2 regions of the Spirosoma knui genome follow, and region 2 is predicted to be linked to the other one. Evidence: riboswitches for the same ligand, from Rfam matches in the RefSeq annotation. Region 2 holds a riboswitch; the other holds the start of a gene.

Region 1 (7,439 bases), 210 kb from region 2:
ATCCGTTTTTTGTAACAACTCTTCGAATAGAGTCAGTTGCCCAATCTCATCTATCACTAATTCGTCTAACTCCTGTTTAGCATTAACTGCCTGCACTTTCCTTAATGCAAAGGTACTCATAAAGGTTTAGTTAAAGCTAAACTAGGCGGAAAGCGTAAAGGACTAAATGGAAAAATTTGGATCGACGTGCTCCCGAATCTGATCGCGTAGCTGCTCTACGTTCAACCAGTCGACGTTGGTACCCGAGTTGTACTTGAAGCCCATTTCGGTGACCCGTCCGTTGAATGCTTTCACATAGTCATCCATACTCCAGGTTGGTGTAGACGGTGTAATCACGTAGTATTTGTCCGTCTCGATGGTGTTCAGCGAGTCGGTTTCAGTAATCATCTCCTCATGTAGTTTTTCGCCGGGACGAATACCAACGATACGTTGCTCGCAATCTGGACCGATGGCCGTAGCTACGTCTGTGATTCGGTACGATGGAATTTTGGGAACGAAAACCTCTCCACCCCAGGCATGTTCCAGCGCATACAACACCATCTCAACGCCTTCTTCGAGCGAGATATTGAAGCGAGTCATGTCAGGGTGCGTAATAGGAAGTACACCGTCTTTCCGCTTTTCTAAAAAGAAAGGTACGACCGATCCGCGCGACCCGATGACGTTGCCATAGCGAACTACCGAAAAACGTAGGTCGCGGCTGCCTTTCATATTGTTGGCGGCCACGAACAGTTTGTCGGAGCAAAGCTTCGTAGCTCCATACAGATTGATCGGAGCGGCCGCTTTATCGGTTGACAGGGCTACAACCCGTTGAACCCCATTATCCAGGGCTGCATTGATGACGTTTTCGGCCCCAAATACGTTGGTTTTGATGCACTCCATCGGGTTATACTCGGCCGCTGGTACCTGCTTTAGCGCAGCTGCGTGAATAATAATATCAACCCCTTCACAAGCCCGCTTCAGGCGTTCACCGTCGCGCACGTCGCCAATGAAAAACCGGATGGATTTGTATTTCGACTGCGGATAGTGCTGCGACATCTCGAACTGCTTCAGTTCGTCGCGGGAATACACAACCAGTCGTTTCAGGTTTGGATACCGCTGGTATACCATTTCGACAAACTTCTTGCCGAACGAGCCGGTACCGCCCGTAATCAGAATTGATTTATTCGTTAAGTCAAGCATAAAAATCAGTTAGTGAGTCAGACAGTCGAACCGATCAACCAAGTAACATGTACAAGCTACTAGCCAACGGATCGGGTTACGGCCTGTCCTATTGTAATTCGCTCAAAGGCGTCGATGTAGCTTTTGGCGCTGGCATTTAAGATAGTAACACCCATGTGGTCGGCGTAGTTGCGTAGCACTTCATATCCTCGAAACACTTTGTGCAGAGATAAAAATTGTGACGCCATCGAGAACGTACGTTGCCGCTGCGCATCCGAATAAACGGGCTCATGACGAACATCTTTCGGCTTGTCGTAGAAATGGATTTGCTTAATCAGCAACTGGTTTTTCTCGTCGAGCCGGATCTGCTCGTGCCATGACGTATCAGCCCCGAACAGATAAATTGTGTTGAATCGTCGGTTGATCATTAACGTCAGGGCCGCAATAATAACCGTCTGAGCCCGAGGCATACCTAATCCTCTAGCGTATAGCCAATGCATTAACGATTGAAATCCACTGACAACGGTATAGTTAAAGTAAATTACCTGAATTACTGAGTTGCCCTGGGCAATCTGCCGGAGTAAGTACGAGCCTTTCGCGAAGTGCGGTACATACAACGTCATCGGCCAGTTTACCTGTTCCAGAAACACGCTGAGCGTTCGCCGGATATCGTCACGGTCAGTGGTTTTCTCTGTATACAAAAAGTAGTTTGGATCAGAAATAACGTAATGCTGCGGCTTCAGCTCCACAAAAATTGGCGCATGCGCAAAGTTATTGACGCAGACAATCTCGGTAGTTTTAATAAACTCAAAATGCTGCTCCAGCGATTCGTTCAGCGAAGGGCCATTGCCCAACACCGAACAAGTCGGTAACTGGCGGGCGGGCAAGTGAGTAGCATGGCGGCTGCGCAGGGCAACCTTTACCAACGACAGCAGCGAGGCAAAGAGCTCGCTCAGAAACTGACGGGCAGAATTGTAAATGGACTCAATCATTCGGTCGGCACGGAACAAGTGCCTCTTTTTTTTATACAAAATAACACAAAAAAAGGCAGACCGGCACGGGGCGAAGTTTCGGCACAGGAAGCGCCTGACTCATAATCTTTTCTCAACGACCAGCTTGGGTGATTCCTGGGCACCAAGGTTACGTTTGAACTGGATTAAGCTGGGTTTCGGCAGCTGGTTACCGTCTACGGATAGACCCAAATCGAGCAGGCTGATCCCTAGCTGCTGGCAGTAACGGTACAGTCCATCAATGAGCATAACCATTGGGCTGTAGGTTCGATAATCGGCATGAGATCCGGGAAGAAAGCTATACAGAATAGTGTCGGATACACGTACCGTAATCACAAGAGCGGCTATTCGTTCGTAGTTCATCACGGCAAATACTGAAAACTGATCCCGAAACTGATACAATACGTCTTTTAATCGTTCGGGCGTAATGCTGAGCCGGTAGCCGCGCTGTTGATACGTAGTGCCAAGAAACGTAATAGCGGCATCCATGTCCGGATCTTGCCAGTGTATAAACTGAAAGCCGGCACGCTGGCATTTTCTCAACCGTCTGCGTTCCGACTGGGCCAGGTGAGCCTCGAAAGGTTTGTGTGAAACCGGAATGTAAAATGTCGGGTGAGTAGACACCGTACAAAAGCCTTGTTCCGCAAAAAGTTGGTGCAATCGGTCGGTTTGTTCAGGGGCGTAACAGCGGGGGTAGTTGACGAGCCGCAACGTACTGGCCCCCGCTTTTTTACTTGTTTCGATTAGCGCCGTCAGGAGATCAAGGAGCACCGCATCGGGTAGATTCGAGGCAAATTCGATGGAGCCAAACGGAGCGGCCAGCGGACTAACCGTTGCGGTTGGCTCCCAAAAAATGGTGCAGCGGGCTTCGGCTAGCTGCGTAGCCTTGTTCAGTGCACTTACCGTGTAAAACGGCCGCTGACCTTGCTGACGGATGTGAGCCGGGTCATTGAACAGAAAACCGGTTTGCCAGAATTGAGGAGGAGCCGAAGGGCTATGTTGGCCAACTATCGTGTAAAAAGCCGTTTCTGTGCCCAACGCTTTTGAATCGGTTAAACGCGCTTCTTTTTCCGATAGTTAGAATAAACCAACTGGATTATCCCATCCTTTAAGCCCAGATCAGGCACAATGATGCGGGAGGCTCCGGCCCATTTCATGACCGAAATGTAAATGTCGGCAGCAGGCACGATTACGTCGGCGCGGTCGGCGTTCAGGCGAAGTTTATTGATTCGGTCTTCCAGACTAAAGCCGGCGATGTAATTACGAACCCGTTCAATCTCCTCCCGCGTAGTATCCACTTCGCCCGTTTTAGCGGCCAGATTAAACAACTTGCTGATGTTGCCGCCCGTACCGACGGCCGTTACTTCCTGCAAGGAGTCTACGTTCTCTTCGACCCAATCTTCAATTTTTCGCCACGCTCCTTTGGTCTCTTTGCCTTCCAGCAGTCGTACGGATCCGATCTTGAAGGATTTCGAATTGATTTTTTGCCGGTTTTTATAGATGTTCAGTTCGGTGCTGCCCCCGCCAACATCAATGTGCAGGAACTGACGGTCGTCCAGCGCCTGAACCACTACGTTATTGATGAGTTCAGCTTCTTTCTGACCGTCGATGATGTGAATTTTTACGCCGGTTGATGCTTCGATACGTTTAGCAATCTCGTGACCGTTGGAGGCCTCGCGCATAGCCGACGTAGCACACGCCATATAACATTCTACTTCATGCAGTTCCATCAGCAGCTTATAAACCTGCATGAGCTTAGCCGTTCGTGCTTCACTTTCGGACGTTAACTCGCCGAAGTTAAAGACGTCGTGGCCGAGTCGGAGCGGAAATCGTACGTATTCGACGCGTTTAAAGCTAACAACGTCGTCATTATGTAATACCGTTGAGATTTGCAGACGGGCTGCGTTGGAACCGATATCGATGGCTGCCAGTTTCATTGTGTAAAGCGTGAAAGAGCGAACGTTTTATACACTCATTCACTCTTTTGTTCGGGTCAAAAGTAACGCATTTTTGGCGACTATGACGAGATTCTGTACCTTTGCTAAAATGCTTATCAAGAAAGACGGAGGGATTGGACCCGATGATGTCTTGGCAACCAGCCGCTTACCGGAAAAGGTGCCGCGTTCCACCCCAGATAGATGTGGGGACAGATAAGTTAGCGTTTCCGCTGCCTTCGCCTGTTTCTGATAAGCCTTCGTTTTAGAACCAATATCATTTCGGTGCAAACATTCGTGTTTGTTTCGTTCTACGCTATAACTTGTTGTATCGCTTGAAATCGATTACAAACCTTCTCCAGGAACGTATCCTCGTGCTTGATGGCGCGATGGGGACGATGATCCAACGCTATAACCTCACCGACGCTGATTATCGGGGAGAGCGGTTTAAAGACTTCCCGCACGACATTAAAGGTAACAATGACTTATTGTCGATTACCAAACCGGTGGTTATTCAGGAAATCCACCGTAAGTATCTTGACGCAGGCGCTGACATTATAGAGACTAATACCTTCAGTAGTACGACAGTTGCTATGGCCGATTACTATATGGAGGATCTGGTCTATGAACTGAATTATGAATCAGCACGGATTGCCAAAGAAGTAGCCGATGAGTATACCCGTCAGAATCCCGAAAAGCCCCGGTTCGTGGCCGGAGCGATGGGGCCGACCAACCGGTTGGCTTCGATGTCGCCCGATGTGAACAATCCTGGCTATCGTGCCATTACGTTCGACCAGTTAGTCGAAGCGTTCTACACGCAGGTTAGTGGATTGGTAGAAGGGGGTGCTGATCTATTACTGGTCGAAACCATTACCGATACCCTTAATGCCAAGGCCGCGCTATTTGCCATTGATCGGTATTTTGCCGAAAAAGGCCAAACGTCGCTGCCTATTATGGTGTCGGGAACAATTACGGATGCTTCCGGACGCACGTTGTCAGGGCAGACAACCGAAGCATTTTTGTATTCTGTGTCACATCTGCCCCTGCTCAGCGTTGGGTTAAACTGTGCGATGGGGGCAGAGCTATTACGTCCATATGTACAGACGTTAGCAAAGGAATCTCCGTTCTATACGTCGGCCTATCCAAATGCTGGTCTGCCCAACGAATTTGGGGAATATGACCAAACACCCGATGAAATGGCTGATCAAATCGAAGGCTTCATTCGGGATAGTTTCGTCAATATAGTAGGTGGTTGCTGTGGCTCTACGCCGGATCACATCCAGGCGATTGCGCAGGTGGCCGCTAAATACCCGCCCCGGCAATTACCGCAACCTGAACCGTATCAGAAGCTGAGCGGTCTGGAGCCGCTAAAAATTACGGAGCAAACTAACTTCCTCAACGTTGGCGAGCGCACGAACGTAACGGGTTCGAAGAAGTTTGCCCGACTCATCAAGGAAGGTAATTACGACGAAGCGTTGAGTATTGCCCGTGGTCAGGTCGAGGGCGGAGCGCAGGTGATCGACGTCAACATGGACGAAGGTATGCTTGATTCGGTGGAGGCCATGACGACCTTCCTGAACCTGATTGCTGCCGAACCCGACATCGCTCGTGTGCCGATCATGGTCGATTCCTCGAAGTGGGAAGTGATCGAAGCAGGGCTGAAATGCGTGCAGGGAAAAGCCATTGTTAACTCCATTTCGTTGAAAGAAGGGGAGGAGGCATTCATCGAGCGGGCTAATCTGGTTAAGCGCTATGGGGCAGCTGCCGTGGTGATGGCCTTTGACGAAACCGGCCAGGCCGATTCCTACGAGCGACGTATTCAGATCTGCGAACGGGCGTACCGTATCCTGGTCGACAAGGTTAAGTTTCCACCGCAGGACATTATTTTCGACCCCAACATCCTGACCGTTGCAACGGGTATCGAAGAGCACAACAATTACGCCGTTGACTTTATCAATGCCACGCGCTGGATTAAGCAAAACCTACCACTGGCCAAAGTAAGCGGGGGCGTATCGAACATTTCGTTCAGTTTCCGGGGCAATGACGTAGTACGCGAAGCCATGCACTCAGCTTTTCTGTACCATGCCATCCGAGCTGGTCTGGATATGGGTATCGTAAATGCCGGTCAGCTCGAAGTGTACGACAACATCCCCAAAGACCTGCTCGAACGCTGTGAAGACGTCCTGCTTAACCGCCGTCCTGATGCTACGGAGCGTCTGGTTGACTTTGCTGAAACGGTAAAAGCGAAAGGCAAGGAAGTTGTTCAGGATGAAAGCTGGCGCTTGGAACCCGTTAACGAACGACTCAAACATGCGCTCGTTAAAGGCATTACCGACTATATCGATCAGGACGTTGAAGAAGCGCGGCAGCAATTTGAGCGCCCCCTCGAAGTGATCGAAGGTCCGTTGATGGACGGTATGAACGTAGTGGGCGATCTGTTCGGGGAGGGCAAAATGTTCCTGCCCCAGGTTGTGAAATCGGCGCGGGTCATGAAAAAAGCCGTAGCCTATTTGTTTCCGTTCATTGAGGCTGAAAAAGAGAAGAGCGGTAGCACACAGGTTGCCGGTAAAATTCTCCTGGCAACCGTAAAAGGTGACGTTCACGACATTGGCAAGAATATCGTTGGCGTAGTACTCGGCTGTAACAACTACGAGATCATCGACCTCGGGGTGATGGTGCCGACCCAGAAGATTCTCGAAGAAGCGCGTAAACAGAACGTGGACATTATCGGTCTGAGCGGTTTAATTACGCCTTCGCTTGACGAAATGGTTGGTGTGGCCAAGGAAATGGAGCGGCAAGGGTTTACCATTCCACTGCTCATTGGGGGGGCTACTACATCGCGGATTCACACGGCCGTCAAAATTGACCCGCATTACTCTGGCCCTGTTGTTCACGTGCTCGATGCGAGCCGGAGTGTGCCCGTAGCTGGTCGGCTGAACAATGAAAACCATACGGTTCGAGATGACATCTTCCGGGAAATAAAAGCTGAATACGTAAAGCTTCGTGAGGATCACGCCCGGCGTCGGCAGGACAAAGCCAGCCTGACCATCGAGAAGGCCCGCGACAATCGCACCGTTATTGACTGGAGCAAGTTCGAGCCAACTAAACCTGCGTTCCTGGGTAATCGTTATTTTGAGGAGTATTCTATAGAAGAGTTGGCCAAGTATATTGACTGGACGCCTTTCTTCCAGACCTGGCAATTGCACGGAAAGTACCCAGCCATTTTTGAAGACGCTGTAGTTGGTTCCGAAGCGCGCAAACTCTTTAACGATGCGAGCCAGTTGCTGCAGGAAATTATTGATAATAAGTTGTTGAAGGCAAAGGCCGTTGTTGGCTT
Region 2 (7,439 bases):
CGTATCGAGTAGTTGCGCGTTGGCGTTTACGGTCACGAGTGACAGCAAAACGAGAACCATTTGCTTGATATAGTTCATCGGGTCGTGTACAGCTGGTAGGCGATGCCAAGTTACGCATCACCAACGTATCGAGCAGCGGCATGTTGGTATAGCCTAAGCCAGCACCTCCCTGATTACTTTGCCGTGAACATCGGTCAGCCGGAAATTACGGCCCTGAAAGGGGTAGGTTAACTGCTCGTGATTGAAGCCTAACAGGTGTAAAATAGTGGCCTGTAAGTCGTGGATATGCGTTTTGCCGCGTACACCGTAATACCCGATTTCGTCGGTTTCGCCGTGTGAGTAACCCGCTTTAAGTCCGCCCCCGGCCATCCACATCGTGAAGGCATCAATATGGTGGTCACGTCCTTTAAACGGCGAGTTGTTGTCACCAGCCCGGTTTTCCATCATCGGTGTCCGGCCAAACTCACCGCCCCAGACCACCAATGTATCGTCGAGCAGACCACGCTGCTTAAGGTCCTGGAGTAAAGCCGTGATGGGTTTGTCGATCGAGCTGACATTCCGGCGTAAGCCCTCGTCTACGCCACTGCCGGCGTCGGTACCGTGCGAATCCCAACGCCGGTCGAACAACTGCACGAACCGAACCCCTTTTTCCAGCAGCTTCCGGGCGAGCAGGCAGTTGTTCGCGAATGAGGCTTCGCCTGGTTTGGTGCCGTACCATTCGTGTACCCACGCTGGCTCATCGGCAATGTCCATCGTTTCGGGCACTTCTGACTGCATGCGGTAGGCTAGCTCATACTGAGAAATGCGGCTTAAAATCTCCGGATCACCAATCTCTTTGTGCTCTAACTCATTGATCTGATTAATAATATCGATCGACTGTTTTCGCAACGTATCATTGACCCCGGCCGGGTTTTTAATGTACAGAACGGGTTCGCCCATCGACCGACATTGTACGCCCTGGTATACCGTTGGCAGGAAACCACTGCCCCAGACTGACTTGCCCGCGCTAGGCTCAGGTCCGGACACCAGCACTACGTATCCCGGCAGATTCTGATTCTCCGAGCCGAGCCCGTATGTTACCCACGCACCCATGCTGGGCCGTCCCAAACGTGGGCTGCCGGTATGCATAAATAGCTGTGCGGGTGCGTGGTTGAACTCGTCGGTGTGCATGGCCTTCAGAAACGTAAGCTCATCAACGACTTTGGGCAGATGCTCGAAATAATCCGATAGCCAGGCACCCGACTGACCGTGCTGCGCAAACTGCGCTTGTGGCCCCAGCATTTTAGGCACCCCTTTGATAAAGGCAAACCGCTTTCCTTCCAGCAGCGACTGCGGACATAGCTGTCCATCGAGTTTGGCGAGTTCGGGTTTATAATCGAACAGCTCCAGTTGCGAAGGAGCCCCTTCCATGTGCATAAACAGCACCCGTTTTGCCTTCCCCGACTGAAGAGGGCTGAGAGGCTTGAGCGGATTTTCGTTCCTGGCAACTGGCGTCGAAGGGCCTACACCGCAACCATCCAGCAGCGACAACATTGCCAGCGACCCTAAGCCCGAGGTGCATTGCTTCAGAAAATGCCGCCGGGTGTTAAACGTAGCCTGATTGAATACCGCTTCGTCGGCGAGCGTGAGCTTTTTCATTTGGTCAGCGTTTCGTCTAGATTTAACAAGGCATTTGCCACCAGCGTGAGCGCAGCCCGATCCGACTCGGGTCGATAGCCCGCCAATTGCAAGTTGGATCGACGCCGACGCTGTTTTGCCTGAACGTATAACTGCTGCAGAAGGTCAAGCTTGGCGGGTAACGGCTTTTTGAACATGACCTTCTCATAGCCCGCCGTAATCTTCTGACGTAGTGTTTGCCCGTTCGCATCCATGTAAGTGGCCAGACTCTGGGCCGCTTCTGTATACACCGTATCGTTCAGCGTTGTAAGCGCCTGTAAAGGGGTGTTGGTACGTACCCGGCGGGACACGCAGAGGTTGCGCTGAGGACTATCGAACGTGACCATCGACGGATACGGGTTGGTACGTTGCCAGAACGTGTAGATGGCCCGACGGTGGCGGTTTTCGGGTTTCTCCTGCTGCCAGGCCCCATTCGTCGGATTGAAGGGGCGCACACTGGGCCCGTATAAGGTTTTGTTTAACAAACCGCTAACCGACAGCGCCTGGTCACGAATCTGTTCAGCACTGAGCCGAACGCGCGGTCCCCGCGCCAGCAGCAGGTTGCGCGGATCTTTCTTAGTAAGCTCAGGCGAGACAACGGCCGATTGCTGATACGTAGCCGACAGGACCATATCCCGCACGATTTTCTTAACACTCCAGCGGTGCTCATCCTGGAACCGAACAGCCAGCCAGTCGAGAAGCTCGGGATGCGTCGGTTTCGCGCCCATCGTGCCAAAATCTTCTAAGGTTTCGACCAGTCCGTATCCAAAAAGTTGCTCCCAAAACCGATTGACCATCACGCGGGCCGTCAGCGGATTCTTGCGACTGACCAGCCAGCGCGCCATATCCAACCGATTTGTTACGTTACCCGAACCCGAATGCAACGAATTGGGGAGCGCCGGTTGAACTGCTTGCCCCTTGGTTAACCAGTTTCCCCGAATGAAAAGGTGCGTCGGTCGCGCTTTGTGAGCGGGGCGTTCCAGCATAACCGGTGTCGAAACAGCGGGTACAGCCGCCAGCTTAAAAACCGAATCCCGTAGAACCCTATTGCGGTCTATGGGGGCCTTATCAATGTGTAAGTCAATCCAGTCCAGATGAAGCAGATCACTGCGAAACTCCTTGTCCTTATGGAACGTAACGAACACGGTATGCTGCCCAGTTACCGGTTGAATCGGCGCGCGATGGGTACCAAAGGTTTTCCAGTTGGACCAGGCACCGGGATCGCCCGTTTGCGTCGCCGGTAATTTCGTTCGACTGATCAGCGGTCCATCGGGTCGGTCGAGGTGAAGTTCAAGGAACGATGAAAATGAAGTTGTGTACCGATACGTAACGCTCGAAACACCTGTCAGGTCCACATCGTCATAGGCGCAAAACGCGCCTTCGGTGGTTTGCATGATGGACGTCTGATTGTCCCAAAGCTCAATGTGGCGGCTGGTCGAGTCAAAATCTTCAGCTTCAATACGTCGGTAGCCGACGGCAGTAAGCAACGCCCGACGCTGCTCGCTTAGGCTGGCTGTTGACGTAATCGAGGGCGAGCGCATCGGGAGCGACTGGTTGATCCAGGTGATCAGGCGAGTAGTCTGCTGTTCGTTTTCGGGCGTGAACGTGTAGAGTTTGGGCTTTTCGTTGTACAGGTCTTTATCCTGCGTATTGTTGAAAAACGCCAGGAACTTGTAAAATTCTTCGTGTCGAATTGGGTCGTAGGGGTGACTGTGGCATTGCACGCAGGCCATGGTTGTGCCCTGCCATACCTCCCAGGTCGTACTGACCCGGTCGATCAGCGCCATGTTTCGAAACTCTTCATCGTTCGTGCCGCCTTCATCGTTCGACATGGTGTTGCGGTGAAAAGCCGTAGCAACTAACTGATTTTGTGCGCTTGTTACGTTCTGTTTAGGCAACAAATCCCCCGCCAGTTGCTGAATGGTAAACTGATCGAAGGGCATATCCTGATTAAACGCCTTGATCACCCAATCGCGGTACAGCCAGATGCTACGTTCCAGGTCTTTTTCGTATCCTTTCGAGTCGGCGTAGCGGGCCAGATCAAGCCACATCGACGCCCAACGTTCCCCGAAGTGCGGAGATTGCAAGAGTTGATCGACCAATCTGGTATACGCTTCGGGTGACTTGTTGTTCAGAAAGTCCTGAGCCTGTTTTGCGGTAGGCGGCAGGCCCGTCAGGTCCAGGCTGACCCGTCGCAGCAAGGTCGCTTTATCGGCCTGGGGGGATGGCTTCAGGCTCTCCTGTTCCAATCGCTGGTAAATAAAGCGGTCAATGCCATTTCGGGCAAACTGATCACCGACCTGGGGTGGACTGATCGACCGGTCGGGAGCAATGTAGGACCAGTGGTCTTCCCATTCCGCTCCCTGTTCGATCCATGTTTCGATCAGGTCGATCTCGGTTGTGCTTAAGGGTTCGTGCTCAAGCGGCATTCGAAGCTCCGCGTCGTCGCTGACCAGCCGTTTTAGCAGTTCTGATTCGCTGGGTTTACCCGGAACGATGGCGTATTTCCCTGACTTCGCTTTTGCCAGGGCTTCCTCCCGAAACAGTAGACTGAAGTTTCCGCTCTGTTTAATGCCACCGTGGCACGTAATGCATTTGGTGTTGAAGATGGGGCGGATGTGCTGATTGTAACTGATCCGTTCGTCCGTGTTCAGGCCGTTTATGGCGTAAACCACAAAAAGTATGGATGCTGGTATGCCAATGAGCCACCACTTCTTCATAAAGCGAACGGGTAGTTAGTGCTTTATTCTCAACCATGTAGTTACTGAGTAAAAGGTGGAATTGGCGTAATCTACCGTTCGGATAAGATTTTGGAATAGCGATTCAGGTCCCGTCGGGATGGTATGTTTATTGAGGAAATAAGATGAGTTGGTTTGATAGCTCCGTAGGAGCTATATGTCTATCCATCAACATACTGCTCTTACGGAGCTTTAGTTAGTCGAAGTCCACCTATAAACAGGCCGCCCTTACAGGGCTAAACCTTGGCTAACTCAAACGTCTTTTTGACGTACTTGGTTACGCCCGGTGGTTAACCCAACTCGCTTTTAGATAATAAGAAAGTTAGCGACAGCGCATAAAGGCTCTCGCTGCAATAGCAGAAAAGCCAGCCCTTCAATAAAGGTGCTGGCTTAGTAAATGGATGTAAAAATATTGATTTACCTGAAGACAGGAAGGCTAGATAAAAATAACATCGTCGATTACGTCGGAGCCCATGTCCTTGTTCACCAACTGGATAAGTTTCTGCTTGGCGTTGACCAGTTCGTTACGTAGTGGAGCGGATGCAATTTCGATATGCAGCTTCCGATCGCGTACGTAAAGCCGGTTTGTCCGGGAGGCAATGGCTGGTCCCATCATTCGGCCCCAGAATGCTTCGAGGTAGGTTTCGTTAAAGCGCGTTTGCAGTTGGTACGTTTTTAAGAGTTGCCCGATCGCGTCCTTTAAGGTGGTGGTTCCCGCCATTCGGGTGGCATTGTCGCGATTGTATCGGTATGTGTGGCTCATCGGTACGGCAGTCTTAGCACAAAAATAAGCAACGATCGAACTAAACAAAGGCCTACTGTGGCATTAAGCGAAAAAATAAGGTGGCCGATAGAAAAACCCCGCTGCGTTTGGAATCGCCCCGTTTGACTAGTATACTTGCGGCATCAAGTCAATTGCTACGCACCGCTTTTCTTATCTTCGGTGCGCGTTGATTTATAAAGAAGCGGGGAGAGATCAGGCTCTGTGAACCGCTGGCAACCTACCACATGGCAAGGTGCTAACTCCTGCCTAAAGCAACCGTTTCGGCGGATCGTTAGGGACTATAAATCGAAAACTCACATGCTCTACAATCGACGCTGTATGCCCTCAGGGGCCTACTAAGCACTTCCAGACTTCGCTACGTATACCGGGAGAGGTGTCGTGTGCGCCTATGTTGCGGTTTGTCGCTGCATCGTTCCGCTGACCTTCATCTGTGATCAGCCTTACCCAGCCTACCATTTTTTTGTGAATTATAACCAACAAAACCATGTCTCAACTGCATTTCGATACCTTACAGCTACACGCTGGTCAGGAAGCCGACCCAACGACCAACTCACGGGCCGTACCTATTTACCAGACTACCTCGTACGTATTTAACGATTCGGCGCACGGAGCCGACCTATTTGCGCTTAAAGCGTTCGGGAATATCTATACCCGCATCATGAACCCCACATCCGATGTGTTTGAGAAGCGGATTGCTGCGCTCGAAGGTGGGGTAGCGGCTTTAGCCGTAGCGTCGGGGCAGGCGGCTCAGTTCATTGCCCTGAACAACATTTTAGCGGCCGGCGACAACTTTATTTCGACGTCGTTCCTGTACGGCGGTACGTATAATCAGTTCAAAGTGTCGTTCAAGCGGTTAGGCGTCGATGTCCGTTTTGCCGATGGCGACAAGCCGGAATCATTCGCCCGCTTGATCGACGAGAAGACCAAGGCAATCTACCTTGAAACGATCGGTAACCCTGGTTTCAACATCCCCGATTTTGATGCCATAGCGGCCATTGCCAAAGAACATGATCTGCCCCTCATTGTCGACAATACGTTCGGCGCGGGTGGGTATCTGTTCCGGCCGATCGAGCACGGAGCGGCTGTGGTTGTTGAGTCGGCAACGAAGTGGATCGGTGGCCACGGCACCAGCATCGGCGGGGTTATCGTCGACAGTGGCAACTACAACTGGGGGAACGGTAAATTCCCGCAGTTCAGCGAACCATCGGAAGGCTATCACGGCATGGTGTTCAGCGATGTGTTCGGTGTCGGCGGTCCGTTCGGCAATATCCAGTTCATTATCCGCGCCCGGGTCGAAGGCCTGCGTGACTGGGGGCCAGCAATCAGCCCATTCAACTCGTTCCTGCTGCTACAAGGTCTGGAAACACTTTCGCTACGTGTCGACCGGACGGTGCAAAATGCGCAGGCGCTGGCTGAGTGGCTCGAATCGCACGAGCAGGTTGAGGTGGTGAATTATCCGGGTCTGGCAAGAAGCCCGTACCACGAACTGGCCAAGAAATACCTCAAACGCGGCTTTGGGGGTGTTTTTACCTTTAAAGTGAAAGGCGGCAAAGAAGCGGCCGATCAGTTCGTGAACAGCCTGAAGCTGATTAGTCACCTGGCGAACGTTGGCGACTCGAAAACGCTGATTATCCACCCAGCTTCGACCACGCACCAGCAACTGAGTGAGCAGGAGCAGTCGACGGCTGGCGTAGAACCCGGTTTGTTACGTATCTCGGCGGGTATCGAACACATCGACGACATTAAAGCTGATCTGGAACAGGCGTTTGCCAAGATTGCCGAGCCGGTATTAACGTAGTGCTGAGGGGTGGTTTACGGATTAAGGCTGGGAACTCCGCTACAACTCGTAAACCACCTTTCGTAAACCTTTTTGCATTGGACCTCCAATATTTCGATTATAAATACTCGTTTCCGCTGGAATCCGGTGAAACGCTGTCTGGGTTTCGGCTGGCTTACACCACGCGGGGTACGTTGAACGACGATGGGTCGAACGTCGTGTGGGTTTGTCATGCCTTAACCGGTACTGCCGACGCGGGCGACTGGTGGGGCGGTATGGTTGGACCGGGTAAGTATCTCGATCCGGCTGAACACTTCATCGTTTGTGCAAACGTACTCGGTTCCTGCTATGGTTCTACCGGACCTTTGTCGGTAAATCCAGCCACGGGGCAGCCGTATTACCATAGTTTCCCTGTCTTAACCATCCGGGATATGGTGGGGGCGCTGGATCTGTTACGTCAGGAACTCGGCATTGAAACCATTCA

Evidence for each region. A riboswitch is a leader RNA that binds a small molecule or an ion and turns the genes downstream of it on or off. The one in region 2 is predicted to bind S-adenosylmethionine.
Region 1: it holds a riboswitch for S-adenosylmethionine, as region 2 does, so the genes downstream of both, metH (methionine synthase) here and ACYVIY_RS03290 (O-acetylhomoserine aminocarboxypropyltransferase/cysteine synthase family protein) in region 2, are expected to answer to the same signal.

What each region holds. Positions count from the first base shown of each region.
Region 1 covers NZ_BAAGVY010000001.1:588,923-596,361, forward strand. Annotated here, with positions in the region: gene ACYVIY_RS02405 (hypothetical protein) at 1-120, opposite strand, end outside; gene pseB (UDP-N-acetylglucosamine 4,6-dehydratase (inverting)) at 163-1,179, opposite strand; gene ACYVIY_RS02415 (hypothetical protein) at 1,239-2,150, opposite strand; gene ACYVIY_RS02420 (GNAT family N-acetyltransferase) at 2,250-3,206, opposite strand; gene ACYVIY_RS02425 (Ppx/GppA phosphatase family protein) at 3,221-4,105, opposite strand; SAM riboswitch class I at 4,216-4,325, shown strand; gene metH (methionine synthase) at 4,438-7,439, shown strand, end outside.
Region 2 covers NZ_BAAGVY010000001.1:801,661-809,099, forward strand. Annotated here, with positions in the region: gene ACYVIY_RS03270 (alpha/beta fold hydrolase) at 1-60, opposite strand, end outside; gene ACYVIY_RS03275 (DUF1501 domain-containing protein) at 154-1,638, opposite strand; gene ACYVIY_RS03280 (DUF1553 domain-containing protein) at 1,635-4,376, opposite strand; gene ACYVIY_RS03285 (DciA family protein) at 4,831-5,157, opposite strand; SAM riboswitch class I at 5,347-5,465, shown strand; gene ACYVIY_RS03290 (O-acetylhomoserine aminocarboxypropyltransferase/cysteine synthase family protein) at 5,663-6,976, shown strand; gene ACYVIY_RS03295 (homoserine O-acetyltransferase family protein) at 7,054-7,439, shown strand, end outside.